4 regions of the Oricola thermophila genome follow, and region 4 is predicted to be linked to each of the others. Evidence: predicted binding sites of a transcription regulator. Region 4 holds the regulator's gene; each other region holds the start of a gene.
The links. The regulator PhoB, encoded in region 4, activates phosphate uptake and scavenging genes when phosphate is short. The targets are predictions, from matches to a motif close to TGTCATNNANCTGTCAT.
Positions count from the first base shown of each region.

Region 1 (7,146 bases), 1.9 Mb from region 4:
TCGATACCGCATTGGTGGTGTCGTCGGCACCCTGGTCGATCACCTTCAGAATATCGTCCGGCCCGATGATCGAGGCCGTCACCTGCACGCCGCCGGTGCCCCAGCCGTATGGCATCGGCATCTCGCGCGATGCGAACGGTACCTGGTAGCCAGGTATCGCGATCCCCTTGAGGATCGCACGCCGGATCATCCGCTTCGTCTGCTCGTCCAGATAGGCGAAGTTGTAGGTCGCCAGCCCGTCATCCATATCGGTCCCGATCGTCACTCCGCCGCCTCCTGCATGTCGCTGTCACCACCCTGCCGCTTCGCATGTTCGCTGCGCATGCGTCGCACCAGGTCGAGTTCCGCCTGGAAATCGACGTAATGCGGAAGCTTCAGGTGCTCCACGAAACCGGTCGCCTGCACGTTGTCGGAATGTGAAATGACGAATTCCTCGTCCTGCGCCGGAGCGACGACATCCTCGCCGAGTTCGCCTGCGCGTAGGGCGCGGTCGCACAGCGCCATGGCCATCGCCTTGCGTTCCGACTGACCGAAAACGAGGCCGTAGCCGCGGGTGAATTGCGGCGGCGCCTTGGCCGATCCCTTGAACTGGTTGACCATCTGGCACTCGGTCACCTGGATCCGGCCGATCGTGACGGCGAACCCAAGCTCCGGCACGTCCAGCTTGACCTCGACCTCGCCGATGCGGATTTCGGCGACGAAGGGGTGGGTGCGGGCATAGCCGCGCTGTGTGGAATATCCGAGCGCCAGGAGAAAGCCCTCGTCGCCGCGAGCCAGCGCCTGCAGCCGGGTGTCGCGGGTCATCGGGAATTCCATCGGCGTGCGGGTCAGGTCACCGATCCCGTCGCCCGGCACATCGCCGTCCTCTTCTATCAGCCCTTCCTCGGCGAGAATGTCGGAAACCCGCATCACCGGCGCGTCGTCGCCCATCCGGCTTTCCGGCTCCGCGACCTCGCTGTCGCGCGCCAGTTCCGGATCGAGCAGGCGATGCGTGTAATCGAAGGTCGGCCCGAGCATCTGTCCGCCCGGCAGGTCCTTGTAGGTTGCCGAGACACGCCGCTCGACCTGCATCTCGGCGGTATCGATCGGTTCCGAATATCCGAAACGCGGCAGCGTCGTGCGGTAGGCACGCAACAGGAAAATCGCCTCGATCAGGTCTCCCCTTGCCTGCTTGATCGCGAGTGCCGCCAGTTCCCTGTCGTAGACCGAGCCCTCCGACATCACACGGTCGCATGCCAGCGCAAGTTGCTCCGCTATCTGCTCCAACCCAAGCGCCGGCACCGATCGGTCACCACGCCGCCGGTCGGCGAGCAACCGGTGCGCATTGCGAATGGCGATCTCGCCCCCCTTCACCGCGACATACATGTTCAGGCTCCCCCTTCGACGATCCGCGTCGTGCGCGGCAGGCAGGCGACCGCATTCGGCGCAGCCAGGATGATGTCGATGCCGCGCGGAAACATTGCGCCGTTCTCGCGCCACTGCATTTCGAAATGGCCGGGTAGCGGATGCGGGGCAAAGGATCGCGTATTCCGGATACCGGGACCGCGAAGCGTCAGCGGATCGCCCCCGGTCAATGTCTCGACCTGCAGGATCAGCGTTGTCGAGCGGTCCGGATATTCCTGCGTACCGAGAGTAAAGCCGGAAAGAGGAGGCGCCAGCCCGGGATCCGTGACGATCCCGAAGGATGCATCCGAAGCCATGCTCGCGAATGGTGCACCTGCATGAAAGGATATCCAGCCCTTCACCGCGTCGCTGCGCGCCAAATTGGCATCAAGCCAGACCGGCGTGTCAGCGTCCGCAAGTGTCAGAACCACCGCCCCCGCCGTTGCGCTCAGCGGCGCCGGAGGACCGGCAACCGTTTCGATGCTGTGCACCGTGCCCGGCTGCGCCATCGCATCCATCACGGCGCGAAACACGGACTGCGCGGCAAAAACGGGTTCGGCAAAGCCGCCCTCGACGATCTCTGCGCTTGCCATCATCAGTCCTCTCCTCGCACCATCGTGAAGAAATCGACCCTGGTCGCTGCTGTTTCCGCACGCCGCTTCTCATCCCGGGCGACAAGCGATTCCAGCAGAGGCTGCACGATTTCCGTGTCGACACGCACCGCCATCGCCGGGTCCTGAGAAAGCGCATCGAGGATCGCGATCAGCTTCGCCTTTCGCCGGTCACGCCCTAGAGCAACCGAATGGCCGACCGCGCCGTTTTCCAGCCGCACCGTCGCCCGCGTTACCGTCGCCTCGCCAAAATTGAACGGCGCGCCGCCCCCGCCGATCCGACCGCGCAACGCCACCAGCCCGGTCTCCGGACCACGCACGATCTCGCAAGCCGGGTCGATTCCAAGTCGCTGCCACAACTCGGCCAGTTCCGAACCGCTGGCCCTGGCAAGCACCGACAACCGCTCCTGCCTTTGATTTCCCGTTACCTGTCCTGCCATCCCATTCCCTGGCCACCTTGGATCACAACATGTCTATTGATATAGACAACTGAACATATTATTCATGTATCCGTCGCGGATGACAGAAGTATGACGGAGGACGGGATTTGCGTGACAAGTTGCTGGAGCGAAAATCGGGCGTGGCACTTTGGCGCCAGATCGCCGACATGATCCGCTCGGACATTGCCAGCGGCGCCGCCGGCGCGGACGGAAAGCTGCCGTCGGAGATGAAGCTGGCCGAACGCTACCGTGTAAACCGCCACACGGTTCGATCCGCGATCGCCTCGCTCGAACAGGAAGGCGTACTCCGTTCCGAGCAGGGACGCGGCACCTTTGTCCGGCGCCGGAAACGGCTCAGCTATCCCATAACAAGGCGCACACGCTTCTCAGCCGGCCTCGGCAACCAGGCAGGTTCTACAAGCACCCGCATGCTTGAAAGCCACGAAGAACCCGCGTCCGAGACAGTCGCCGACGCGCTGGGCATTTCTGCCGGAGATCCGGCGATACGCCTCGAGACGATCAGCGACGCCGACGGTGTACCGGTGTCGCGCGCGACTTCGTGGTTTGACGCCACGCGTTTCGCCGACATCCGAAAGACTTTCGAGGAACATGCCTCCATCACCAGGGCGCTGGCCTCCTGCGGCGTGAGAGACTACATGCGCAGGTCGACTGTGGTGGAGGCGCGCCATGCATCCGCGGAGGACATCGAACTCCTTGGTCTTTCGGCCGGCGCCATCGTGCTGGTGACACGTGCAATCAATGTCGATGCCGAGGGAAAACCCGTCCACTACTCGGAAACCCGCTTTGCCGCCGACCGTGTCGAGTTGAAGATCGACAACGACGACCAAACGGCGCCGACCAGCGCTCGTTCGGACAAGGGCCCGCTTGAACCGGGGCGGCACAGACCATAGGTCGTGGCGACCGCAACCGTTCCCTGTGAGCCTCCATGGTCCCCTATTCGCTGCTTGATCTTTCGCCCATACCCGAAGGTTTCGAGGCCGCCGATGCGCTTCGCAACACGCTAGACCTCGCCCGCCATGCGGAAGAATGGGGATACAACCGGTACTGGCTGGCCGAGCATCACAATTCGCCCGGCATCGCCAGCGCCGCAACATCGGTCCTGATCGGCCATGTCGCAGGCGGAACCAAGCGGATTAGGGTCGGAGCCGGCGGCATCATGCTGCCGAACCATTCACCGCTCGTCGTCGCCGAGCAGTTCGGTACGCTGGCGACGCTCTTCCCTGACCGCATAGATCTCGGCCTCGGCCGCGCGCCGGGAACCGACATGGCCACGGCGCGGGCACTGCGCCGCGGCATGGATGGCGCCGACCATTTTCCCAACGACGTGGTGGAACTGATCGGCTACCTCGGCGATTCCGATCCCGGTGCGAAGGTTCGGGCGATCCCCGGCACCGGCACGAAGGTGCCGATCTGGATCCTCGGATCGAGCCTTTACGGCGCGCAGCTCGCCGCCCATCTCGGCCTGCCCTATGCTTTCGCCTCGCACTTTGCCCCGGCGGCGCTGGAACAGGCATCCGAAATCTACCGCCGCACTTTCCGGCCGTCCGAGTTTCTCGCAAGGCCGCATTTCATGCTCGCGATCAACCTCTTTGCCGCACCGACGGACGAGGAAGGCCGGTATATCCGGACCTCGATGCAACTCGGGTTCGCGAGGCTCCGCACCGGCATGCCCGGCAAGCTGCCGCGCCCCGTCGAGGACATCGACGCCGCGATCGACCCGAATGTGCGCCCGATGGTAGACGAGGCGCTCCGGATCACCGCCGTCGGCTCCCCCGAAAGCGTCAGGAACCAGCTTGCCCGCTTCATCGACGAATACCGCCCGGACGAGGTGATCCTGACCGGTCATATCCACGATCACGCGGCGCGGTTGCAGTCCTTCCGGATCGGTGCCGAAGCGATGCGGGAACTGGCGGAAACGGACATGCCGGACTGATCCTGTCCGTCATTTACAGTGCGGCAATCGCCACGCGGTGGAGTTCGACCGACCGCTCCGAGAAACAGCAGAAGGTGACGCGCTCGATCTTCGGCAGTTCGCCAAGCGTCCGAGCCACGGTTTCGACAGCGATCTTCGCCGCCGCCTCCGCCGGATAGCCGTAAACACCGGTGGAAATCGCCGGAAAGGCAACGGTGGAACAGCGATGTTCCGCGGCCAGCAGCAGCGAATTCCGGTAACAGGAGGCCAGCAATGCCGGTTCGCCCACCCCGCCGCCGCGCCACACCGGCCCGACCGTGTGAATGACGTGGCGCGCCGGCAGGTCATAGCCGGCCGTGATTTTCGCCTGACCGGTGGGGCAGCCGCCGAGCGTGCGGCATTCGGCCAGCAGCCCCGGCCCGGCCGCGCGGTGAATCGCGCCGTCCACGCCGCCACCGCCCATAAGGCTCTCATTGGCAGCGTTGACGATGGCATCGACGTCGAGCGTGGTGATGTCGCCCTGAACGACTGTAAAACGGTCTTCGATCATGATGAGGCTTCCATATCCTGCGAGATTGTTACACCTGCCGACAAGGAGGCAAGTCTTGCCGCGAGGCCCTTTCCATCCTCTAATATGGGGAGAAAGGAGGCCCCAATGACCTTTCGAGCCAGCATCCGAATTGCCATTATTGCCGCCGCAGGCTTGTCAGCCCTTGCCGGCAATGCCCGCTCCCAGGAAGCCGCCGATGCCATCGCACCCGAAATCGGGACTACCGGCCCCCACGGCTTCACGTCGCCGGAGATTCGTGCCGCACTGGAAGCCAAGGCCGCCGGCAAGCCGGTCGAGGCGAAGAACTGGATGGTCGCGGCAGCCAATCCGCTGGCTGTCGAAGCAGGCGCAAAGATTCTGCGCGCCGGCGGCAGCGCGGCAGATGCGATGGTCGCCGTTCAGACCGTTCTCGGTCTGGTCGAGCCGCAATCTTCCGGACTCGGAGGAGGCGCGTTTCTCGTCTGGTACGACGCGGCGACCGGCGAAATCACCACGCTGGACGGCCGAGAGACAGCGCCGATGGAAGCAACCCCGACCCTGTTCCAGGACGGGAACGGCGAGCCGCTGAAATTCTTCGACGCGGTCGTCGGCGGGCGCTCGGTCGGAACGCCCGGAACGCCGATGCTGCTGGAGGAAGCCTGGAAACGCTGGGGCAAGGTGGACTGGCCCGATCTGTTCGCCAACGCCATCGCGCTTGCCGAAAACGGTTTTGAGGTGTCTCCCCGCCTTGCGGGCATGATAGCCGCCGACGCAAAGCGACTTTCACGCTTTTCGACCACGGCCAACTACTTTCTCCCGGGGGGCACGCCTCTGAATGCTGGAGACCGGCTGCAGAATCCCGCATATGCCGAAACGCTGCGCGCAATTGCGATGGGCGGGGCGGACGCGTTCTATTCGGGTCCGATAGCGCAGGCCATTGTCGACACGGTACGCAATGCCGAGGGCAACCCCGGTGTCCTGTCGATCAAGGATTTCGAGACCTACACGGTAAAGGAACGGCCCGCTGTCTGCGCGCCCTATCGCGGCCATGACGTCTGCGGCATGGGGCCGCCCTCCTCCGGCGCGCTGACCGTCGGCCAGATCCTCGGCATCATCGAGAACTTCTCGCTCGGCGATCCGGGCGATACCGATACCTGGCGGCTGATCGGCGATGCCTCGCGCCTCGCCTTTGCCGACCGCGGCCGCTACATGGCCGACAGCGACTTCGTCCCCGTGCCGGTCAAAGGCCTGCTTGATCCCGACTACCTGGCCGAACGCGCCAACCTGATCGAGGGCGACCGGATCGACGGCTTCGGGGCGCTGGAGGAAGTCTTGCCCGGCGAACCGCCCTATGACCACGCGCTGCTGCTAGGCGACGACGCCTCGATCGAGTTTCCCTCTACCAGCCACATCTCCATCGTCGATGCCGACGGCAATGTCCTGTCCATGACCACGACCATCGAAAACGGGTTCGGCTCGCGGCTGATGACCAACGGCTTCCTGCTCAACAACGAGCTGACGGACTTCTCCTTCCGGACGCATGCCGGCGGCTGGCCGATCGCCAACCGGGTCGAACCGGGCAAGCGCCCCCGATCCTCCATGTCGCCGACCATCGTGCTGCGCGAAGGCAAGCCGGTGCTGGCCATCGGCTCGCCGGGCGGCAGCCGCATCATCGGCTACGTCGCGCAGGCAATCATCGCCCATCTAGACTGGGGCATGGACGTGCAGCGGGCGGTCTCCATGGCGCACGCGGTCAACCGCTTCGGAACCTTCGACCTCGAAGAAGGAACAGTGGCCGAATCCCTGAAACCGGCCCTGGAGGCGATGGGTTACAAGGTGAATGTCGGTGAACTCAATTCCGGCCTGCACGCCATAGCCATCCGGCCGGACGGTCTCAGCGGCGGGGCGGATCCGCGCCGGGAAGGCATCGCGCTCGGTGAATGAGCCGGTCGCGCCGCCTGCCGTCAGCCGCGGTAGGCGGAAGCCGGCGTGGCCGATATCGGCGGCTGGTCGGCCGCGCGCGCGGCCAGCGCGTCGCTCATGGCCTTGCCGGAAATGATCATCAACGCAAGATCGGTGATATCGACACGCGCGAGCGGCTGCCGGCCCATGTCGCCAACCTGAACGCGCAGCGCGGCTTCGGTGTAGAAGGCCTTTTCCTGCAGCTTCAGCAGCATTTCCTCGACGCTCGTCGCGCCACCGGCGGCGATGCCTTGCGTTTCCAGCGGCGGGCTGACGGTCTCGCCGGGC
Region 1 is NZ_CP054836.1:664,500-671,645, reverse strand. Features, by position in the region: gene HTY61_RS03115 (alpha-D-ribose 1-methylphosphonate 5-phosphate C-P-lyase PhnJ) at 1-247, opposite strand, end outside; gene HTY61_RS03110 (carbon-phosphorus lyase complex subunit) at 262-1,365, opposite strand; gene phnH (phosphonate C-P lyase system protein PhnH) at 1,368-1,979, opposite strand; gene phnG (phosphonate C-P lyase system protein PhnG) at 1,979-2,434, opposite strand; gene phnF (phosphonate metabolism transcriptional regulator PhnF) at 2,602-3,345, shown strand; gene HTY61_RS03090 (LLM class flavin-dependent oxidoreductase) at 3,381-4,388, shown strand; gene HTY61_RS03085 (O-acetyl-ADP-ribose deacetylase) at 4,402-4,917, opposite strand; gene ggt (gamma-glutamyltransferase) at 5,023-6,840, shown strand; gene HTY61_RS03075 (hypothetical protein) at 6,861-7,146, opposite strand, start outside.
Region 1: the regulator PhoB is predicted to act here: its motif matches at 2,514-2,530, upstream of phnF (phosphonate metabolism transcriptional regulator PhnF).

Region 2 (7,146 bases), 1.2 Mb from region 4:
AGGCGGAGATCGCAGCCGCTTTCGAGAAGGCGAAGGACAGGGGCGAATTGCCGCCGGAGGCCGATGCAGCACGGCTGGCGCGGCGCTTCCAGGCCTATCTCGCCGCGCTCAGGATCGAGGTGCATCGCGGCACCGCCCCCGACGAGCTGGCCGCGCTGGCCGAGGACATGGCGGCGGAAGTGGAGGGGCTTCGCGCCCGGCAGGCGAGCCCGTCCGGTGCCTGAACCGGGGCCGGCCGGGTTTACCATGTTCCTTTGCGACACTTCCGTTCAACCGCCCGAAAAGGCTAGAATTGCCGCAGGGATGGCGAAGGGCCTGCCGTGGCGAAGCGGCGGCGGGAGAGTTGATCTGCCGCAATGCGGCGCGCGCGCAGGCTTTGTTAACCATCCGCTGACAGTCTGGGAAAGACGGGGACCGTTCGGGACCGAAGGGAGCCATGCCCGGGATGGGGCAGGGTTCCCGGCCGAAACGGGTTGGCGCATGCCCCGATCGCGCGGAAACGGAACGCCGCGCCGCGCATTCGCCAATTGCCGACCGGCAGGACCGGGAACGGGAACCGCATTCGGGGACACGTGATTTGACAGTTCAGACAGGCCAGCCGGCAAAGCAAGGCAGGCGCGCCCTCTCGGAAAGACGCAGATGGCCGGCACTCGCCGCCCTGGCGCTGGCGACGGCAATTGCCGCGGCGTCGCTCGTCGCGGACGGTGCCGCGCAGCTTTCGGCCGGTCTCGGCGTCGCGGTCGCATCGGCGGACACGCTGCGGCTGGCCGATGCCGTGGCAGACGGACCGCGCCGGGACATCGCGACCGGGCGAAGCGATCGCGTTGCCCGCGTCGCGCCCAGGGACATCCGCGCAACGGCCGGTCCGGAGGCGGCGAAGCCGGCCGCACCCGACCCCCGGCGGCTCGCCGCGCTGCGCGGCACGAGGGATCCCGTGCCGTCCGTCGGCGCCCATGCCTGGATACCCGGCCTTTCGGAGACCGGGTCGACGGCGGAAGTGGAACGGCGGATCGCTCTGGCCTCGGTCTCCGCCCTGCCGGAGCCGGTCCTGCCGGACCTGACGGAAGGCGAAGCTGCGGCGGAAGCGGGCATTCCCGTGCCGGAGCAGAGACCGCGCATCGCCGCCGCACCTTCACCGGTCACGGCGAATGTCGCGGCAGCGCCCGAAAGGCCCCGGACGGAGGGCGGTGCACGCAAGTCCGGCGGCACCGCGCTCGCCTATGCCGATCCCGAGAAGGAGGTCGAGGAGGAGACGCGCGGCGGGATCTTCGGACGGCTGTTCGGACGGCGCAACGAGTCGCTGCTGCCCGGACGCGGCAGCAAGGTGGCCGTCTACGACATCAGCGCGAAGACGGTCTACATGCCGAACGGCGAGAAGCTGGAGGCGCATTCCGGCCTCGGCAAGATGAAGGACAATCCCCGCTACGTGCATGTGAAGAACAAGGGGCCGACGCCGCCGAACCTCTACAAGCTCAGGATGCGCGAAAGCCGTTTCCACGGCGTCGAGGCGATTCGCCTGCTGCCGGCGGACGGCAAGAAGAAATACAACCGCGACGGGCTGCTGGCCCACACCTACATGTATGTGCGCGGCGGCGGGAAGGACAAGTCGCAGTCGAACGGCTGCGTGGTCTTCAAGGACTATGACAAGTTCCTCGCCGCCTTCAAGCGCGGCGAGGTGAAACACATGATCGTGGTGCCGAACCTCAAGGAAGTACCGACCTACATGGCGGCGCTCTAGGGGCGGCATTCCCGGCCCGTTTCGCTCCGCGCCGGTGCCGTCCGACCGTGCTGCCGCGGGACGAGAGCGATGAAAAGCGTCATTTCCTTCATTCTCCTGACATTCGCGATCTCGTGGTCGGCCTGGGGCGCGGCCATCGCGACGGGCAGCGACGCGGCCGGCTGGCGGATCGCGGGCACATTCGGCCCGACGGTGGCGGCGCTGATCCTGTGCGGCCGGGCCGGGCGCGCGGAGACAGGGCGGCTGCTGTCCGGTTTCCTGCGGCTGCGCGCGCCGGCGCACATCTACGCGTTCGCGCTTTTCTCGACGGCCGCGGTGGGCTTCGCGGCGCTGGCGATCGACGGGCTTCTCGGCGGCTCGCCCGACATCGCCCTTTCCGCGCGGCCGGCCATGATTCCGGTCATGTTCGCCTGGGTTCTCCTGTTCAGCGTCGCCGGCGAGGAAACGGGGTGGCGCGGCTACCTGCTGGCGCGGCTGCTGGAACGGACGGGACCGGTGCGGGCCGGCCTCGCCGTGGGATTCGCCTGGGGGGCGTGGCACCTGCCCCTTTGGCTGCTGCCGGGGAATTTCCACGCCGCGATTCCGCCGGCGCCGTTTCTCGTCCAGATACTCGCAATGTCGATCCTCCATACCTGGCTGTGGAGCAGGAGCGGCGACAGCCTGTTCATCGCGCATCTGTTCCATGCCGCGTCGAACACGACGCTCGGCATCCTGCCGCTATTGCCCGGCGAGGGGGCGGACAGTCCGCGGCCGCTCGCGATCGCCGCGGGGCTGGCAGCGATCCTCGCCTGCATCGTCGCGCTCCGGCTGGCCCGCGGGACGGGAACAACGGGCCGGGCCGCGTGACCGGCACCGGGCCGGCTTCCGGCCCGCGAAAGGAAAAGGCCGGGGCGCAATGGCCCCGGCCCGCGAACACGCCCTGGGAGGAAGGCGGTTACATGGTGTCCATGGCGCCGAGGCGCAGGAACAGCGTCTCGCCGTTGGAATCGTCGATGCCGTCATTGTCGGTGACCGCGAAGGCGTTGCCGGCGGCGTCGATGGCGAAGCCCTCGACCTTGTCGACGACATAGCCGCCCGTGGCCTTCAGGTCGGGGATGAAGTCGTGGACCTCTTCCTTTGAGACCAGCGGCAGATCGCCGCCGAGCGGGGCCGGCTTCAGTTCGGACACCGACACGCGGAACAGCTTCTTCAGCTTCGCCGCCTCGCCGATCCGGTTGTCGCGCTCGACGATGTAGACGTGATCACCGTGAAGGGTGATCTCCGACAGGCCGACCCAGCCCTCGCCCTTCGGTTCCAGCGGGTAGGCAACCGCGCCCCATTCCTTCGTCTTCGTGTCGTAGGCGACGAGCTTGACCTGGCCGGCCGGATCGTCGGCCCACTCGCGCTGGATGGCGACCCACAGCGTGTCGCCGATCATGGTGACGCCTTCCGAGCCGAAGCGCTTCTCGACGGCGAGCAGCTCCGGCGGGAAGGGCACGTAGTCCGCGATCTCGCCATCGGCATCGACGTGGTACAATGCGTGCGGGATCAGCCTGTCCGTGCGGCCCTCGGAAGCAAGCCAGAAGCCGCCCTCGCCGTCGGCGGCGATGCCCTCGAGGTCGAGCAGCTGCGCAGCCTGTCCCTCGCGGGTGACGCGGGTGGCCTTCACGATCCTCGCCGGCGTCTCGTTGGCGTCGATGGTGAAGATCGTCGGCTGCATGGCGTAGAAGGAGTCGTTGACCGCATAGAGGATGCCCGGCTTCTCCCGGTCGGCGGCGAGGCCCGAAAGCGCGCCCCAGCCGATCGGACGGCCGTTTTCCATGCCGGAGACGATCATCGGGTACCGCGCCGGACCCTCGCCATAGGCATAGATCGTGACGTGGCTGCGCACGCCGCCGTCCGGGCCGAGATCGGCCTCGTTGGCGACGGCCAGCAGGTTGCGGCCCGGAATGGCGACCGCGCCCTCCGGCGCCAGCGCCGTCGGCAGGAGCTGCACGAATTCCGGCTCGGCGCCGGTGTCCCGATAGACGCCGATCACGGAACCGCGCTCGGACAGCAGGAAGATGTAGGTGTCGTCGCCAAAGGTGCCGACTTCCATGCCCTCCGGCTCGGCGCCCTTGTTGCCCGACCGGCTTTCCGGATAGTGGCCGGCCATGGCGACCTCGTATTCGAAGGAAAGGCCGCTCTCGTAGAGGACCTCGCCGGACTTCGAGAAGATGGTGAAGCCGCGCGAGCCGCCCTCGTAGTCGCCCTCGTTGGCGATCACCAGGCGATCATTGTCGAGCCACTGGACGGCGTCCGGCTCGCGGCGGACGCCCGACAGTGTGCCGTCGAAGGTGAGGGCGCCTTCCTCGGCCGTGTCGACGCTTTCGAGATCGACCGTGCCGGCGGAGAAGTGGGAGAGCACCGCGCCGGTCGCCGCCGAGACGATGGCGATGTGGTTGTTCTCCTGCAGGGTGACGGCGATTTCGCCGGCGTCGTTGAAGTCGACGAATTCGGGCTCCGGATCCTCCGGCGCGATCCCGGCCAGGCCGGTGAGATCGGCAGAGATTTTCGAGTCGCAATCGACCGCGCCGCCGGAAACCTTCAAAATGTCGAGCGTGCCGGCGGGCATCTGCGGGATGACGCCGTCATCGAGATCCTCGTCGCGCTCGTTCTCGATGGCGATGGCGAGAAAGGCGCCGTCCTTCGAGATGGCAACGGAATCCGGCTGGCCGGACAGGGCGCATTCGCCGACGACCGCGCCGCTGGCAATGTCGACGGTCTTCAGGACGCCCGACGGGTTGGTGTAGCTTTCCGAGGTGTTGACGCCGACGAAGGCGTTGCCGTCCTTGACGATGACTGAGGTCGGCTCGCCCTCCAGCGGGATGAAGCCGCCGGGCGCCGGGTTGGCGGGATCGGAAATGTCAACGATGCCGATGCCGCCGAGCGGGCTGTCCGAATAGACCAGCTTCATGCCGTCCCCGGTGGCATGGATGATCTCCGAGGAGGTCTCGGTCGCGGGGTCGGCGCCTTCCGGGAGATTGGTGTTTACCGGGAAGGACGCGATCCGGTTGAAGACATGCCCGCCGTCGGCCTGCGCGGCGGTCGCGGCGAACAGCGCCGCCAGCGCCGTGCCCGCAGACATCAGTCGATATTTCCTGGTCATGCGTCATTACTCCCAATGTCGTGATGTGCCGGCCCCGTGGCCGGCGGAAAGGACACCGGCCTTGTTCGCGAGACACGTGACGGCGCCATGACAGTTCCGCGAAGAGATCGTGACATGCCGCGCCGGGGGAACAGGTCGGCGCCGGCCTTGTCGCCCGGGGAACGAATGCGCCGCCCGGAAAAGGAGCCTTTTAACGGAATCTGAAGTTTCCTTCCCCATGGTGGAGGGTCGGGACTGCCGACGCCGAAAGACGCCGGACGCGCTCGCCGCGCCGATATTCAGGCCGCAGGAACCGGTTCAAAGGGGGCGCGAAGGAGAGTCGGATCGTGCTGGGCGAAGACAAGGTTGCGAAGACAGTCGCGCCGGCCGCGGTCGAGGCGGTGGATCGCCGCGACACGGAGATACAAAGGCGGCTTGCGGAAGCCTACCAGCCGATGCTGCGCGCCATGGTCGTTCCGGCCACCGTCTACTTCGCCATCGTGGCAATTGCCTACCTGATCATCGAGGAACCGGCGGGCAAGGTGCTGCTCGGCACCGTTTCGACGATCATCAGCCTCGCATGTTTCGCCATATCGTGCGAATGCGCCCGCAAGTCGCTGGACCACGGGGAGATCGAGCGCAGGGCCGCCGGACTCCTGCTCATGACCCTTGTCAGCCTCGTCATGCACCACACGCTGCATCTCGAGCCGACAAAGCTCATCTTCTTCGCGCTGGCGATCATGATCGTGTCGGTGGTGGCGATCAGCGCGCGGCTGGTTATCGGCGCGGTCGTGCTGGCGGGCGGCGCCATGATGGCCTTCGCGGTCAAGGCCGGCGGCGACAATCCCATCCATTTCGGTTTCATACTGCTGGCCGCGGCATTCGTCGCCTTCACGGTCTCGGGCCTGACCCGCAAGGCGATCCTGAAGGCCATCGGCGCGAGCATTACCGCCGACGATCTGCGCGAGGCGGCGGAGAAACGCGCCGAACAGGACATACTGACCGGGCTGCCGAACCGGCGGAAGCATTTCGCGGACCTCGAGAAGCGCCTGAAGGCACGGAAGGGCGCGACGCCCCGCTTCGCTGTCGGCATCGTCGATATCGACGGGTTCAAGACCGTCAACGACCGGTTCGGCCACGGCGTGGGCGACCTGCTGCTGGTGGAGGTAAGCGCCCGGCTGCGCGAGGCCTGCGCGGGCACGGGACAGCTTGCCCGTCTCGGCGGGGACGAGTTCGCGCTGATCATCGAAGACCCAAAGGAAGAGGACGGCCTGAAAAGCCTCGGATGCCGGATCCGCGAGGCGATCGGGCAGCCATTCACGATCATGGGCCTGCCGCTGAAGATCTCCGCGTCGGCCGGTTTCGCGATGGAGGAGATCGCGATCGTGTCGGCCTCGGAAATGATGGAGCGCGCCGACTACGCGCTGTTTCACGCCAAGGAACACGGGTCCGGCGTCGAGATATATACCGCGGAACTGCAGACGCATCGCCGCGAGATGAACGCGATCGAACACAATCTTCGCCATGGCGACCTGGAAAAGGAAATCCGCGTCGTCTACCAGCCGCAGATCGACATCAGGACCGGCGAGACCGTCGGTTTCGAGGCGCTGGCCCGCTGGGAAAGCCGCGAACTGGGCCGGGTGCGCCCGGACACGTTCATCGCCGTGGCCGAGCGGATCGGCGCGATGGGCCGCCTGACGCCCCTGTGTCTGCGCAAGGCGCTGGAGGGCGCGCGCGACTGGCCGCCCGGGCTGAAGCTGTCCTTCAACCTGTCCGTGCGGGACATCGAGACGCCCGCCTCCGTCGAGACGATCCGCAGGATCGTCATGGACAGCGGATTCGCGCCGGAAAGGCTGGTGTTCGAAGTGACCGAGACGCTGATCATGTCGGAATACGAACAGGCGCAGCGCTCGCTGAAGACGCTGACCGATCTCGGCGCGCGGGTCGCGCTGGACGATTTCGGCGTCGGCTATGCCAACTTCTCCCATATCGACCAGCTGAACATCGACACGATCAAGATCGACCGGTCCTTCGTCTCGCGGCTCGGCGACAACACCAACTCGCGCAAGATCGTCAACACGATGATCGACATGTGCGCCAGCCTCGGCGTTGACTGCGTCGTGGAGGGGGTGGAAACGGCGGAGGAACTGCAGGTGCTCCGGAGCATGGGCGCCTGCTACGTGCAGGGCTACCATTTCAGCCGTCCGATCGAGGCGGTCGATATCCCCGGATACCTGATGGGCGAGATGGCCCGGCGCGTGAAAAAGCCGTCCCGCGCGGTCTCCCGCGCAAGCTGAGGACA
Region 2 is NZ_CP054836.1:3,955,155-3,962,300, forward strand. Features, by position in the region: gene HTY61_RS19170 (TetR/AcrR family transcriptional regulator) at 1-224, shown strand, start outside; gene HTY61_RS19175 (DUF2778 domain-containing protein) at 578-1,738, shown strand; gene HTY61_RS19180 (CPBP family intramembrane glutamic endopeptidase) at 1,808-2,584, shown strand; gene HTY61_RS19185 (esterase-like activity of phytase family protein) at 2,673-4,865, opposite strand; gene HTY61_RS19190 (putative bifunctional diguanylate cyclase/phosphodiesterase) at 5,192-7,141, shown strand.
Region 2: the regulator PhoB is predicted to act here: its motif matches at 4,942-4,958, upstream of HTY61_RS19185 (esterase-like activity of phytase family protein).

Region 3 (7,146 bases), 1.9 Mb from region 4:
TCACGATCGAAGGTTTCCCGATCAAGCGAGTCGTGATCCTCGGTCGCGCCGTCTGCATCGCGGGTCACGGCGCGGCGCACGAACATCACCCGCGCGTCCGCCGCCAGTCTCGGCCTCAGCCAGTTTATGATCGTATCCTTGCCGGATCCGCTCGGCCCGACAACGGCGATGAAGCAGCCCTGCTCTCCTGGCATCGCCATGCCTGTCACGCCACGCGGCGACCTGCGCGCCAGACACCGCGCACCACGGGCACATGATCCGAGTGTTCGGGGTCATGATGGACCCGAACGACATCCGCGCGCTTGCCGATCGCGATCTCGCCGCGGTCCACCAATCCGACAGCCTCGGCCGGCGTCTTGGTGACCATGCGCATTGCTATCGGCAACGTGATCGTCTCGACGTCATGCGCGATGACGAAGACCGAATGCAGCAGGCTGAACGGGATATAGTCCGAGGACAACACATCCAGAATTCCGTGCCTCGCCAGATCGATTGCCGCGATATTGCCCGAATGCGAGCCGCCGCGCACAATGTTGGGCGCCCCCATGAGCACGCTCATGCCCGCCTCGTGCGAAGCCTTCGCAGCCTCGAGGGTGGTCGGGAATTCCGCCAGCCTGACACCGAGCCGGATCGCTTCCGCCACATGATCCAGCGTGGCGTCGTCATGCGAGGCGATGGCGATGCCCATTGCATGGCAGTGTTCAGCGATTTCCGCGCGATGCCTGTCGGAATAGCGTGCCGATTCCTCCTGCCTGCGCTTCACGAACTCCGCGAACTCGTCATCGTTCAGGCCACGCTTCTTCTGGTAGTAGAGGACATACTTGTCCATTGTCTGGAACTGCCTCTGCCCCGGCGCATGATCCATCAGCGAGACAAGACCGACCAGTTCCTCGCCACGGAACTGGTCGAGTTCCTCGAGCACGTTGTGGGACGACACCTCGCAGCGCAGGTGGATGCGGTGTTCAGCGCGCAGCCGACCCTTCGTCTGCGCCGCCTTCAGCGCGTCCGCCAGCTTTCGCATCTCGCCCGGCTGGAAGCCGCCGTCCTCGTCCGATCCCATGCGGAAGCAATCGAACACCGTTGTGATGCCGGACGTGGCGATCTGCGCGTCATACGCCTGCACGGATGCCATCAGGTTCCAGACAACGCCGGGGCGCGGGCTGTAGTGGGTTTCCAGATGGTCCGTATGCAGCTCGACAAGGCCGGGCGTCAGATAGTCGCCCTCCAGGTCATGTGCGGGCACCGCCGTGCCGCCGGGCTGGATATCGGCAATCCGCCCGTCCCGCACGACAACGGTGCCGTCAAGCACCTCGTCGGCAAGGACGATGCGAGCATTCGTGAAAATTTCTTCCGACTGTGTCACGGCGAAGGCCAATGCGCCCCTGATTTCGTTCATGAAAAGACTTACCCCATTCCTTTATCCGATTCCGCAATGACGCAGTGGCAGGGAAAGGCGGCAGGTTTACGTTCCGCCGTCGCTGGCCCGGCCAACCGCATGCGTTCAGGACGACCGGCCGATCAGTTTGGCCCGGATCCAGCCCGAAGCGCTGTCCATCGCCATCACCATCAGGATGATGAGCACGATGTAGTAGCTGACTTCTTCCCAGTCCTTCTGGGTGGAGATTGCCTGCGTCAGCAGGAGTCCGATGCCGCCACCCACGATGGCGCCGATCACCGTCGCGCTCCGCGTGTTGGATTCGAAGTAGTAGAGCACCTGGCTGAGAAACACCGGGACCACCTGCGGCAAGACTGCGAAACGTGCCCGCTGAAGCACGTTGGCGCCGGTCGACTGAACGCCCTCGATCTGCTTGTGATCCACGTTCTCGAGCGCCTCGGAGAACATCTTGCCAAAGCTGCCGGTATCGGTGATCGCGATCGCAATAGCACCGGTAAGCGGACCGGGGCCGAAGGCGCGGCTCAAAATGATCGTCCAGATCAGGCCGTCCACGCCGCGGAAAAAATCGAAGAGACGGCGTGCGCCTGCGCGAGCCACACGTGACGGGGTGAAGTTCAGTGCCGCGACAAAGGCAAGTGGAAGCGCCACGAGAGCCGCCGTCATGGTCCCAAGGAAAGCCATGAGCACGGTCTCGAAAATCGCCCACATGACGTCCTTGTGTCGCCACATCCGGTTGTTCCAGAATTCGGAGAACATGTAGGAGAGGTTGCTCCTGTCCGGATCGATCCGCTCGCCCCACAGCGCCAGTTCGATCAATTCTCCCGGCCCCTTGCCGGCGAACGGGCTGTCCAGCGTGAAGAAGAACAATTCCCAGCCATAGTCGTATTTGAAGGTCTCGATCTTGTTGCGCGTGTACGACATCCGGCCCCGAGGTGTCTTGATCGTCACGCGGCTGCGCGAGGCATTGATGAAGGGAGGCAAATCCTCTCCCGGCAATGACAGGTCGACGCGATTGCCGTCCCGCGAGACAACGATTTCGCCATAGCCGGGGTAGCTGTAGGTCGCGACCGGGCCCTCGTAGGTCACACGATGCCCGCCACCGAGATCGATCCTCACCACATCTCCATCCATCGAGACAAAGCCCGGCATCTGTCCCTCGGGATATGTACCCTTGTTTTCCCCCTCGATGGCGACGACGATCGACGCCGAACGATTGTCGCGGGTAACGTGCGTCTTGTAGCTCACGAAGTCCGAGAGGAGTATCTGCACGTTGTCGAGCCGGGCTCTCTGCAACAGGCCCGCCACGTCGAACGCGAACGCGGAATAGCCCAGATAGACGAGGATCAGCACGGGAATCGCGAAGGATATCCACTTGCGCCGGTTGATCCCGGCGACCACCGCTTCGCGCAGGTCGGTGCGGGCGCCGGTTGAACCGAAATCGGCGGCTGTTGCGGACATGGCTTTCAGTGACCTTTCACGAGACGGTTTCGGTAGTGGCTGGATACCTGGTCGATAATCACGATGGCGAGGAACAACAGGATGAATATCGAGACGACCTCGTCGTAACGGCCAACACCCCACTGCATGGCCAGCCGCAGGTCGTGGCCAATGCCACCGGAGCCCACGAAGCCGAGAATGGCAGAAGCCCGGACATTGATCTCAAAGCGAAGCAATCCGTAGGAGAGCCAGTTCGGCGCAACCTGCGGCACGACACCGAGCCACATGCGCTGCGACCAGTTGGCGCCGACGGAAGCCAGTCCCTCCAGCGGCTTCAGGTCCGCGTTTTCGTTGACTTCCGAAAACAGCTTGCCCAGCGCACCCGATGTGTGGACGGCGATGGCAATCATGGCCGGAACCGGACCGCCACCGAGAACGAAGATGAGGATCAGCGCGACGACGATCTCGGGAATCGCGCGCGTGACGTCCATGATCCGCCGGAAAACGGGGATCAGACGCGGAAACCGCGCGAGTCCGCGCGTCGAAAGCAGGGACAGGAACACGGCCGCGATCGCACCGATCAGGGTCGAAACGCCCGCTATGTTGATGGTTTCGATCAATGACGGAAAAAACCTGACCAGCAGTCCCGGAAGATTGGCGGCCTTCTCGCTCGCTTCGGCAATGACCTCGTGGGGAAAGTCAAAGAAGCTCGTCAACCCGTCCAGGAAACCGCCGGCACTGCGCATGTTTGCGAGCTGATAGCCCGACACCATCAGAAGCGCGAAGACCAGTACGATGATCCCGCTATACACTTGCTTCTGGCGCGCCATCGCCAGATATGCAGTCCTGATGTCCTGGCTTCCGCCCGCCGCGATTTGCGCCATGTCCCAGACCTTCAATAATCAGGCACCGGGCGGGAAACCCGCCCGGCAATGTTGAAATCTTGCGACTAGCTGCCCTTGGCCTTGCGGACGGCGATGATCGTCTCGTAGGCCTCGTGCGTGATCGGACGGAAGCCCGCCGTATCGCCGGCGGCCATGTTGTAGGCGCACTGGGGGTCGCTGTCGTGCAGGCCCTTCAGGAAGTCGACGACCTTGGTCTTGACATCCTCCGGCAGCGCACGACGCAGCACGATCGGACCTTCCGGGATCGGCTTGGACTTCCAGATCTCGACGAGATCGTTCATGTCGATGAGGCCGGAGTCGACGGCCTTGCGCAATGCGCCGGAATTGTAGCCGTCTTCCCAGGCACCCTGACCGTCGGCCCATGTGACGCCCGCGTCGACTTCGCCGTTGTTGACGGCAACGATTGTCTGTTCATGACCGCCGACGAACTTCACTTCCTTGAAATAGTCGCCGGATTCCATCGTGGCGCCAATCTCCTGCGGAATCTCGATCGAGGGAATGAGATATCCGGAGGTCGAGTTCGGATCGCCGAAAGCGAAGACCTTGCCCTTCATGTCGGCAAGCGACTTGATGCCGGAATCGGCGCGGGCAAAGCCGACAGAGTGATATGCGAAGGAACCGTCAAGGTTTGTCTTGACGAGTACGACATCCACGGCTTCCGGATCGGTCAGATAGGTCTTCGCGTAAGCCGAGGCGCCGAGCCAGGCCATGTCGATGGTCCCGCCGAGCAGCCCCTGGATCACGCCGTCATAATCAGCCGGGGTAAACAGCTTGGTCTCGACGCCGAGCAGGTCCTGGACGTAGGCGCGGACGCACTCGTTGGAGGTCAGGCGATCCTGGGCGTTTTCGCCACCGAGAATGCCGATCCGGAACTCGTTGATCTCCTGCGCCTTGGCGGACAGGGAGCCGGCTGCGACAGCAGCAACGGCGACCGTCGCGAGAAGAAGCTTCTTGAACATAAGGTCTCTCCTGTTGGGCTGGATTGCCCGGTTGGTGGTCGTTCGAAGCATGCATCCGCGCGACGCGACCCACATCGCGAGGAATTCCGAAACCGCCGTCAGGGCTGCGCCGCCAGCACTTCCGGCTCGGGCTTGGGCGCGACCGTCTCCCGCACGGCGTTGAAGCTGGTCGAGGTGACAGATTCGGAGAACGCCTCATCGAGGCCGTCCGCCCCGTAGATGCGGCGTGCAGCGGCCTCCGTGAGGTCCTCCGGCGTGCCGTCGAACACCACCTCTCCCGCGGACATGCCGATGATGCGCTCGCAGAAGGCTCGCGCGGTGTCGAGCGTATGAAGATTGGTAATGACAGTGAGGCCGTCCTGCCGGTTGATGTCCCTGAGCGACTGCATGACGATCTGCGCGTTGCGTGGATCGAGCGATGCAATCGGTTCGTCGGCGAGAACAACCTTCGGCTGCTGCATCAGAGCCCGCGCAATGGCCACGCGCTGCTGCTGGCCGCCGGAGAGCGCTTCGGCGCGCTTCACGGCGTGATCGCCGACGCCGAGGCGCTCGAGAATGTCGATGGCGCGCAGAATGTCGGCGCGCGGCCAGACGTTGAATATTGTCGCCAGCGTCGAGCGCTCGTTCAGCAAGCCGTGCATAACGTTCGACACGACATCGAGACGCGGCACCAGATTGAACTGCTGGAATACCATCGCGCAATCGCGATGCCAGCTCCGCAACGCCTTGCCCTTTAGCGACGACACTTCCCTGCCCTCGAACAGGATGCTGCCTTCAGAAGGATCGATCAGCCGGTTGATCATCCGCAGGAGCGTCGATTTTCCGGCGCCCGAAGCGCCGATTATGCCGACCATCTGGCCGGTCGGAATCCTGAGGTCGACTGACTTCACTGCCGTATTTGCGCCGAAACGGCGCGTCACGTTCCTGATTTCGAGCATCGGCAACCCCGATTTCGATTGAGCCAATGCGGGGTCTATGCGGCTTCGATAACCGGAGAATGTCAGTTCGATTTCAATTCCATGACATGTCGAACGGAGCTGTGGACGGTCATCCGCCCCTCCCGGCATGCTTGAAAACAGGGCATCTCCTGCCGGTCGCCCGGGCTCCCGTCCGCGTCATGTCACGGAACTGTCAACAAGTGCGGCAATCGGGATGATGAACGCTGCGCAACTCAGGCGGATTCGTACTTGTCCAGAAACGCCTCGACATCGAGCGCACGGAAATCCTCGAGCGCAGAACGCAGGCGGGCGTGATCCCAGTCCCACCAGGCCAGTGCCAGTAGCCGGTCCACCGTCGCCCTGGAGAAGCGTTCCCGGATCGGCCGCGCCGGAACGCCCCCCACGATCGTGTACGGTGCAACGTCCTTCGTGACGACCGCGCCGGCGCCTATGGCGGCACCGTCGCCGACGGTCACGCCGGGCAGGATGATCGCCCCGTGGCCTATCCAGGTATCGTGACCGATGACCACCCGGTTGCCGCGACGCCATTCGAAGAATTCGTCCTCGTGGGATGCGTCGTCGAAGTAGTCGCCTGCCCGGTAGACGAAGTGGTGCTGTGTCGCCCGCCAGGTCGGATGATTGGTCGCGTTGATGCGCACATGACTGGCGATGTTCGCGAACTTTCCGATGGTCGCGCACCACGCCTCGGTTTCACGGATAAGGTACGAATAGTCGCCGATTTCGCACTCGGAAACGATGCACCGCTCGTCGATCTCCGTGTAGCGTCCGAGGGTGGAATTGGTGACGCGCGCCGTCGGATGGATGAACGGCTCGATGCCCAGCTTCTTCGTCATCGGTGATCAGGCCGCCCGTTTGGCCGCGAAACGCGTGACGTCGATGACCGCATCGGCGACCTCGTCGCGCACGTCCTGGTCGTGAAAGATTCCGAGCAACGCGACGCCGGCTTCCTTCTTCTCCGCAATCATGTCGATCACCACCTGCCGGTTCCTCGCGTCCAGCGAAGCCGTCGGTTCGTCGAGCAACAGAACGGGATGATCGGTAATGAAGCCGCGCGCGATGTTGACGCGCTGCTGCTCGCCGCCGGAAAACGTCGCCGGAGGCAGGTTCCACAGCGTTTCGGGAAGATTGAGCCGGGAAAACAGATGCGCCGCCCTGGCTCTCGCCTCTCCCGGATCGGCGCCACGCTGTACCAGCGGTTCGGACGCAACGTCGAGCGCCGAAACCCGCGGCACGACGCGCAGGAACTGGCTGACATAGCCGATCGTGTCGCGCCGGATGGCGATCACCATGCGCGGATCGGCGGTGGCGAGATCGACATAATCGCCATTGTGCCTGACGAGTATTTGCCCCCTGTCGACGCCGTAATTACCGTAGAGCATCTTCAGGATGGAACTCTTGCCCGCGCCTGACGGCCCGCCCAGCACGGCGCATTGTCCCGCCTTCAGCGAGAAGTCGACATGTTCGACCACCGGAATTTCAACGCCGCCGCG
Region 3 is NZ_CP054836.1:673,113-680,258, reverse strand. Features, by position in the region: gene phnN (phosphonate metabolism protein/1,5-bisphosphokinase (PRPP-forming) PhnN) at 1-200, opposite strand, end outside; gene HTY61_RS03155 (alpha-D-ribose 1-methylphosphonate 5-triphosphate diphosphatase) at 206-1,396, opposite strand; gene phnE (phosphonate ABC transporter, permease protein PhnE) at 1,502-2,854, opposite strand; gene phnE (phosphonate ABC transporter, permease protein PhnE) at 2,860-3,717, opposite strand; gene phnD (phosphonate ABC transporter substrate-binding protein) at 3,783-4,697, opposite strand; gene phnC (phosphonate ABC transporter ATP-binding protein) at 4,796-5,635, opposite strand; gene HTY61_RS03130 (DapH/DapD/GlmU-related protein) at 5,869-6,489, opposite strand; gene phnL (phosphonate C-P lyase system protein PhnL) at 6,496-7,146, opposite strand, start outside.
Region 3: the regulator PhoB is predicted to act here: its motif matches at 5,816-5,832, upstream of phnC (phosphonate ABC transporter ATP-binding protein).

Region 4 (7,146 bases):
CGGCCTGATAGCCAAGATGACGATCAACCCCTTCGAATCCGTGACCACTGTCACCGTGCAGATCGTGACGCTACTGATCGGCGATACCGAGTTCGACAATCCGAAGACGCTTGCCGCATTCGCATTGGGACTGCTGCTCTTCGTCATCACCTTGGGGCTCAATCTGATCGCCCTGAATGTGGTCCGCCGCTACCGGGAGAAGTACTGATGTCTGACGCGACGCCAATGCAGACGAAGGTTGCCGTTCCGCGCGCCGTTCGAGTCGACTGGAAGTCCCGGGAAATGGCCAATCGGAGAAAGGCACGCTACGCCGCCGATCGTCGGCTTCAGGCCTATGGCCTGATCGCGATTTTCTTTGCGCTCGGTTTCCTGGCAACGCTTGTCGGCACCCTGACCTATTCGGGGCACCAGGCATTCAGGCAGACGATGGTCTCGGTCGAAATCGATCTCGGCGAGGCCGGGATCGATCCCTATGACCTCATGGGAGCCAACTGGCGCGGTATTGCCCGCGATGCCTACAGGAAGCTTGTTCCGGACCTGCCTCGCAGCGAGGAACGTGCCTATTTCTCGATGTTCACCTCGAACGGCCAGTACCTTATCCGCGATGCGGTCAGGAAGGATCCCTCGCTCCTTTCCGGCCCCTCGACATTCCGGATTCCCTTCTCGGATCCGATCGACCAGCTGGCCAAGGGAGAGATCGACAGGAACCTTCCTCCCAACCAGCGGCGTGTAAGTGACGAGCAAATCGAATATTATGATCAGCTGGTGGCGCAGGGAATCGTCTCGCGGCCGTTCAACTGGGGCCTGTTCTTCAATGCGGACAGCCGGTTCCCGGAGCTGGCCGGTCTGGCGGGCGCCATTGTCGGAACCTTTTACGCGCTTCTCGTCTGCTTTCTCATCAGCTTTCCTCTTGGGATCGCTGCAGCGATCTATCTGGAGGAATTCGCGCCGAAGAACCGCTGGACCGACACGATCGAGATCAACATCAACAATCTCGCGGCCGTGCCGTCGATTGTTTTTGGCCTGCTCGGACTCGCGGTGTTTCTCGGCTGGTTCGGCCTGCCGCGTTCGGCGCCATTCGTGGGCGGGCTGGTGCTTTCGCTCATGACGCTTCCGACGATCATCATAGTTACACGGGCCGCGCTCAAGCAGGTTCCCGGGTCGATCGCGGAAGCTGCACTCGGGGTCGGCGCGTCCAAGCACGAGGCAATCCTGCATCATCAGCTTCCTCTTGCGATGCCGACCATTCTGACCGGCACCATCATCGGGCTTGCACAGGCATTGGGCGAAACGGCACCGCTTCTGCTGATCGGGATGAACGCGTTCATAACAAGTCCGCCCGGCGGATTGTTCGAACCGGCAACCGCATTGCCGACGCAGATCTACATATGGGCGGACAGTCCCGAGCGCGGTTTCATGTCGCGGACTTCGGCGGCAATCCTTGTCCTGCTTGGTTTCCTGGTGGTGATGAACGGAATGGCGGTATATCTGCGTCAGAAGTTCGAACGGCGGTGGTAGAATTATGGAGAAGAGTGCCATGAAGGTGGATGCCGATCAGCTGTTCGCGACGAACGGCCAGGGCGGGGCGGTCGCTGGCCAGCCCAGAACGAAGATGAAGGGCGAAGACGTCTGCGTGTCTTACGGCCAGAAACAGGCGTTGTTCGATATCAGTCTCGATATCTACGAGCACCAGGTGACTGCGCTCATCGGGCCGTCGGGTTGCGGCAAGTCGACTTTCCTGCGGTGCCTCAACCGCATGAACGACACAATCGACGGTTGCCGTGTCAGCGGCAACATCACCCTCGACTCCGAGAACATATACGATCCGTCGATCGATGTTGTGGAACTGCGTGCTCGCGTCGGCATGGTTTTTCAGAAGCCGAACCCGTTCCCGAAGTCGATCTATGAGAACGTGGCCTATGGTCCGCGCATCCACGGCTTGGCGAAGACCAAGGCGGATCTCGACAATGTCGTCGAATACAGCCTGCGCGGCGCCGGGCTTTGGGAAGAGGTGAAGGACCGTCTCGCCGAGCCGGGCACCGGCCTGTCCGGTGGTCAGCAGCAGCGCCTTTGCATAGCACGCGCAATTGCTGTGTCGCCGGAAGTGATCCTGATGGACGAACCGTGCTCGGCGCTCGATCCGATCGCCACCGCGAAGGTCGAGGAGCTTATCGACGAGTTGCGCGAGAACTACACGATAGTCATCGTCACACACTCGATGCAGCAGGCCGCGCGCGTTTCGCAGCGTACCGCCATGTTCCATCTGGGCTTGCTTGTCGAGGTGGACGACACCAAGACGATTTTCACCAACCCGTCGGAGAAGCGTACCCAGGACTACATAACCGGCCGCTTCGGCTAGGCCCGTCTGGGCGCGTACCCGCAGAGAAGAGCAGCCTTTTGAGGAAGGAAAATCCGATGGTTCCAACCAACCACACGGTGAAATCGTTCGACGACGACATGAAGTTTCTCGCCCACAAGATTGCCGAGATGGGCGGTCTTGCCGAACGGATGGTGGAGAATTCCATAAGTGCCCTGGTGAAGTCGGATATCCAGTTGGCGCAGAAGGTGATTGCCGACGATCTGATCCTCGACGAGGCAGAGGCGCTGCTCGACGAAAAGGTGGTGCTGATTATCGCGCAGCGTCAGCCCATGGCTGCCGACCTGCGCGAGGTGTTTTCCACGATCCGCATCGCGACGGATCTCGAGCGCATCGGAGATCTCGCCAAGAACATCGCAAAGCGGGTTGTCGCGATTTCCGAACGCAGCAATTCGGTCAATCTCGTTCGCGGGATCGAACACCTGGGGGATCTGGCGCTCGCACAGCTGAAGGAAGTGCTCGACGCCTTCGGATCGCGCTCGGTCACGCGCATCAACATGGTGCGCGACCGTGATGACGAGATCGACGCCATGTATACCTCGCTGTTTCGCGAACTCCTCACCTACATGATGGAGGATCCGCGCAACATCACGACCTGTACCCACCTTCTGTTCTGCGCGAAGAATGTCGAACGCATTGGCGATCATGCCACGAACATCGCCGAGTCCGTCTACTACATAGTCACGGGCGAGCGGCTTTCGACCTTTCGCCCGAAGGAAGACAAGACCCATCGCATCGTGGTCGATGAACCGAATGCTTGATGTAAGGGAGCATGCTCATGGGCAATCAGCCAAGGGTGATGATTGTCGAGGATGAGGAAGCGCTCAGTGTCCTCTTGAAATACAATCTTGAGTCCGAGGGATACCGGGTTGATGCCGAGTTGCGCGGCGACGAGGCCGAGATCGCGCTGCGTGAATCGGTTCCGGATCTGCTGATCCTCGACTGGATGCTGCCCGGCCTTTCCGGCATCGAGCTGTGCCGTCGCCTGCGGGCCCGGCCCGAGACGCAGCGTCTGCCGATCATCATGCTGACTGCGCGGGGCGAGGAGAGCGAACGCATCCGCGGCCTTTCCACCGGCGCGGACGACTATGTGGTCAAGCCGTTCTCCACGCCTGAACTGATGGCCCGCGTAAAGGCGATGCTCCGGCGTGCCCGGCCCGAGATCGTTGCCAGCGTGCTCAAGGTCGGCGAACTCGAACTCGATCGCGAAACCCACCGCGTCTATCGCAGCGGCCGCGAAATCAAGCTCGGACCGACAGAGTTTCGGCTCCTCGAATTCTTCCTGCAGGCGCCGGGCCGTGTCTTCTCGCGCGCGCAGCTTCTCGATGGCGTGTGGGGCGAGGATATCTATGTCGACGATCGCACTGTCGACGTCCACATCGGGCGGCTGCGCAAATCGATCAACTTCGGAAAGATGCGCGACCCGATCCGCACCGTTCGCGGTGCGGGCTACTCGCTCGAGGCGGTCTGAAGAAAATGCCTGGATGAAAACGTAACGGGCGGCTGATGCCGCCCGGGTCTATTGTCGGTTGCCTTTCGTCTAGCGAGTACGCTTGCGCTCCGACGATGGCTGGAAGGCAAGCCGCGCGTGATACTTGCAGTACGGGGAGTCCTCCTCGGACTGGTGTCCGCAGAAATGAAAGTCCTCCGAAAGCGGATCTCCCTGCGGCCACTTGCAGGTGTTTTCGTTCAGTTCGACCAGCTTGAGTTGCTTAGAAATCGGAACGACGACATCCTCGATCGGGCGCTGGTCGGTCTCTGCGAGGGCAACGGCCTCCGTTTTCATGACCGTGGCGCCGACCGTGCGGGTCACGGTTGTCACCGTGCTTCCGCCGCCACCGCCACCACCGCGGCTATAGCTGCCGCGCGACGATGAAGGGCGTGTTGCGGCGCTGCGCTTGGCCTTGGGGGCACCGGTGGAGACGGATTTTGCCCGTCCCGAAAGCTTCAGCCGGTGGACCTTGCCGATGACGGCATTCCGGCTGACGCCGCCGAGCTGTGCCGCGATCTGGCTCGCGCTCAGCCCTTCCGTCCAAAGCTTTTTCAACAGTTCCACGCGTTCGTCTGTCCAGCTCACTCAGCTCTCCATCCAGGTTTTGGCGCAGAATCCCTCTCCGTGGCTCGGTTTTCGAAAGAAAAAAACCGGCACCTGAACGCGATACTTGGGAGTTTACTCTGCGCGGTTGTCCCGCCACGTCCGCAACGTACTATGGCGGTTGACTCGCTGACAAGAGTCCCACTTCGGTACACGAATCAGTTTTTGCGGTTTTCAACAACTTGCGCCTCGGCCTCTTGGAGGCGTCTCGAACCACCCGTTGAAGCGCTTTTGATTGACGGATGAGCGGCCAACTCCTAAAAACGGGAAGCCGCCGAACGGGCGGCTTTTTTCATTTGAATCCCTTGGCAGGACGCCGCGATGAACGAACCATCACCGCTTTTCGAGACCTATGCTCGGGCTGACATCGCATTCGACCGCGGAGAGGGGTCGTGGCTGGTCGATACGCGTGGTGAGCGATATCTCGACTTTGGCGGCGGTATAGCCGTTTCGGCACTTGGCCACGCCCACCCGCATCTTGTGGAGACGCTGCGCGAGCAGGCCGGAAAGTTGTGGCATACTTCCAATCTCTATGAGGTGCCCGAACAGCGTCGCCTTGCGCAAAGGCTTGTCGATGCGACCTTTGCCGACAAGGTATTCTTCACCAACTCTGGTGCCGAAGCTTTGGAATGCGCGATCAAGACGGCGCGCAGGTACCATTATGCTGGCGGCCATCCCGAGCGGTTCCGCATCGTTACCTTCGAGGGTGCCTTTCACGGCCGGACGCTGGCCACAATCGCGGCGGGAGGTCAGCCGAAATATCTGGAGGGCTTCGGCCCGAAGGTGGAAGGGTTCGACCAGGTTCCCTTCAACGACATGGATGCGCTTGAGGCGGCGATAACGGAGGAAACGGCCGCCATCCTGATCGAACCGGTCCAGGGCGAGGGCGGTATCCGCCCGGTGCCCCTGCAGTTCCTGCGCGATCTGCGCGCCCTTTGCGATGACAAGGGCCTGCTGCTTATTTTCGACGAGGTGCAGTGTGGCATGGGCCGGACCGGCAAGCTCTTTGCCCACGAATGGGCGGGCGTGACGCCGGACATCATGGCGGTGGCCAAGGCGATAGGCGGCGGTTTCCCGATGGGGGCCTGCCTTGCCACCGAGGAGGCCGCGCGGGGCATGGTGCCGGGCGTTCACGGCACCACCTATGGCGGAAATCCCCTGGCCATGGCCGTTGGCAATGCCGTGCTTGATGTGGTTCTGGAGGAGGGCTTTCTCGAAACGGTGCGGGACAAGGCGTTGCGATTGAAGCAGGGTCTGGCCTCGATCGTCGACCGCCATCCCGACGTTTTTGCAGAGGTGCGCGGTGAAGGCCTGATGCTGGGCCTGAAATGCGTCGTGCCGAACGGCGAGGTTGTCAACGAGCTATACGCAAACCACATGCTGACGGTGCCGGCAGGGGAAAATGTCGTGCGCATCCTGCCGCCGCTAACGGCGAGTGACGAGGATATCAGTATTGCCCTCGAACGCATCGATGCAGCTGCCACGGCTGTTTCCGCGAGGCGCGGCAAGGAGCCTTCCGACAATGAAGAACTTTGAAATCACCGACCTGGATCTGATGCAATGAGTGTTCGCCACTTTCTCGACATAGCCGACGTGCCGGCAGGCGACCTGCGGGCCATTCTCGAAGCAGCCAAGCTGCGTAAGGCGGCCCAGAAAGCCGGTACCGCGGACAAGCCGCTGGAAGGCAAGGTGCTGGCGATGATCTTCGAAAAGCCATCGACGCGAACGCGCGTTTCGTTCGATGTCGGCATGCGTCAGCTCGGTGGCGAGACGATCATGCTGACCGGCACCGAAATGCAGCTCGGTCGCGACGAGACCATCGCCGATACGGCTCGCGTTCTGTCGCGCTATGTCGACATCATCATGATCCGGACCAGGGAGCACGAGCGCATGCTGGAGCTGGCGGAAGCTGCGACGGTGCCGGTCATCAATGCGCTCACTGACGACACGCATCCCTGCCAGATCATGGCCGACGTGATGACCTTCGAGGAGCATCGCGGGCCGATCGCTGGCAAGCGCATTGCCTGGTCGGGTGACGGCAACAACGTGCTGCATTCCTTCATCGAGGCGGCGCCGAAGTTCGGCTATGACTTGTCCGTGGCCGTGCCGGAAGGAAGCGAGCCGCAACAGCGCTATGTCGACTGGGCACGTGAGCACGGTGGAAGCGTGACGATTACGCACGATCCTGATGCCGCCGTTACTGGCGCCGATGCGGTCGTTACCGATACCTGGGTGTCTATGGGGCAGGAGGAGAAGGCGCGCGGCCACAACATCTACATGCCCTATCAGGTCAACGAGCGGTTGATGAGCCGGGCCAGGGAGGACGCGGTATTCATGCACTGCCTGCCCGCGCATCGCGGCGAGGAGGTTACCGATGGCGTCATCGACGGCCCGCAGTCGATCGTGTTCGACGAGGCTGAGAACCGCCTGCACGCGCAGAAGGCGATCATCGCCTGGTGCCTCGGCGTGGGGAACGATCGACCGTGACCGAAGGATCCGCCCCCGTCGCTTCGCCGATACCCGATCCGCTCGACGCGGTCGTGCCCTTCCGGGTCGATGCGCTGGATGCGCGCGGCCGCGCGGTACTTGTCGGCCCGATGCTCGATGCCATCCTTGATCGCCACGACTATCCCGAGCCGGTGGCGCGGCTGCTTGGCGAGATGATCGTGCTGAC
Region 4 is NZ_CP054836.1:2,769,412-2,776,557, reverse strand. Features, by position in the region: gene pstC (phosphate ABC transporter permease subunit PstC) at 1-208, shown strand, start outside; gene pstA (phosphate ABC transporter permease PstA) at 208-1,518, shown strand; gene pstB (phosphate ABC transporter ATP-binding protein PstB) at 1,613-2,359, shown strand; gene phoU (phosphate signaling complex protein PhoU) at 2,416-3,138, shown strand; gene phoB (phosphate regulon transcriptional regulator PhoB) at 3,156-3,848, shown strand; gene HTY61_RS13320 (GcrA family cell cycle regulator) at 3,918-4,454, opposite strand; gene HTY61_RS13315 (aspartate aminotransferase family protein) at 4,794-6,008, shown strand; gene argF (ornithine carbamoyltransferase) at 6,033-6,959, shown strand; gene HTY61_RS13305 (Hsp33 family molecular chaperone) at 6,956-7,146, shown strand, end outside.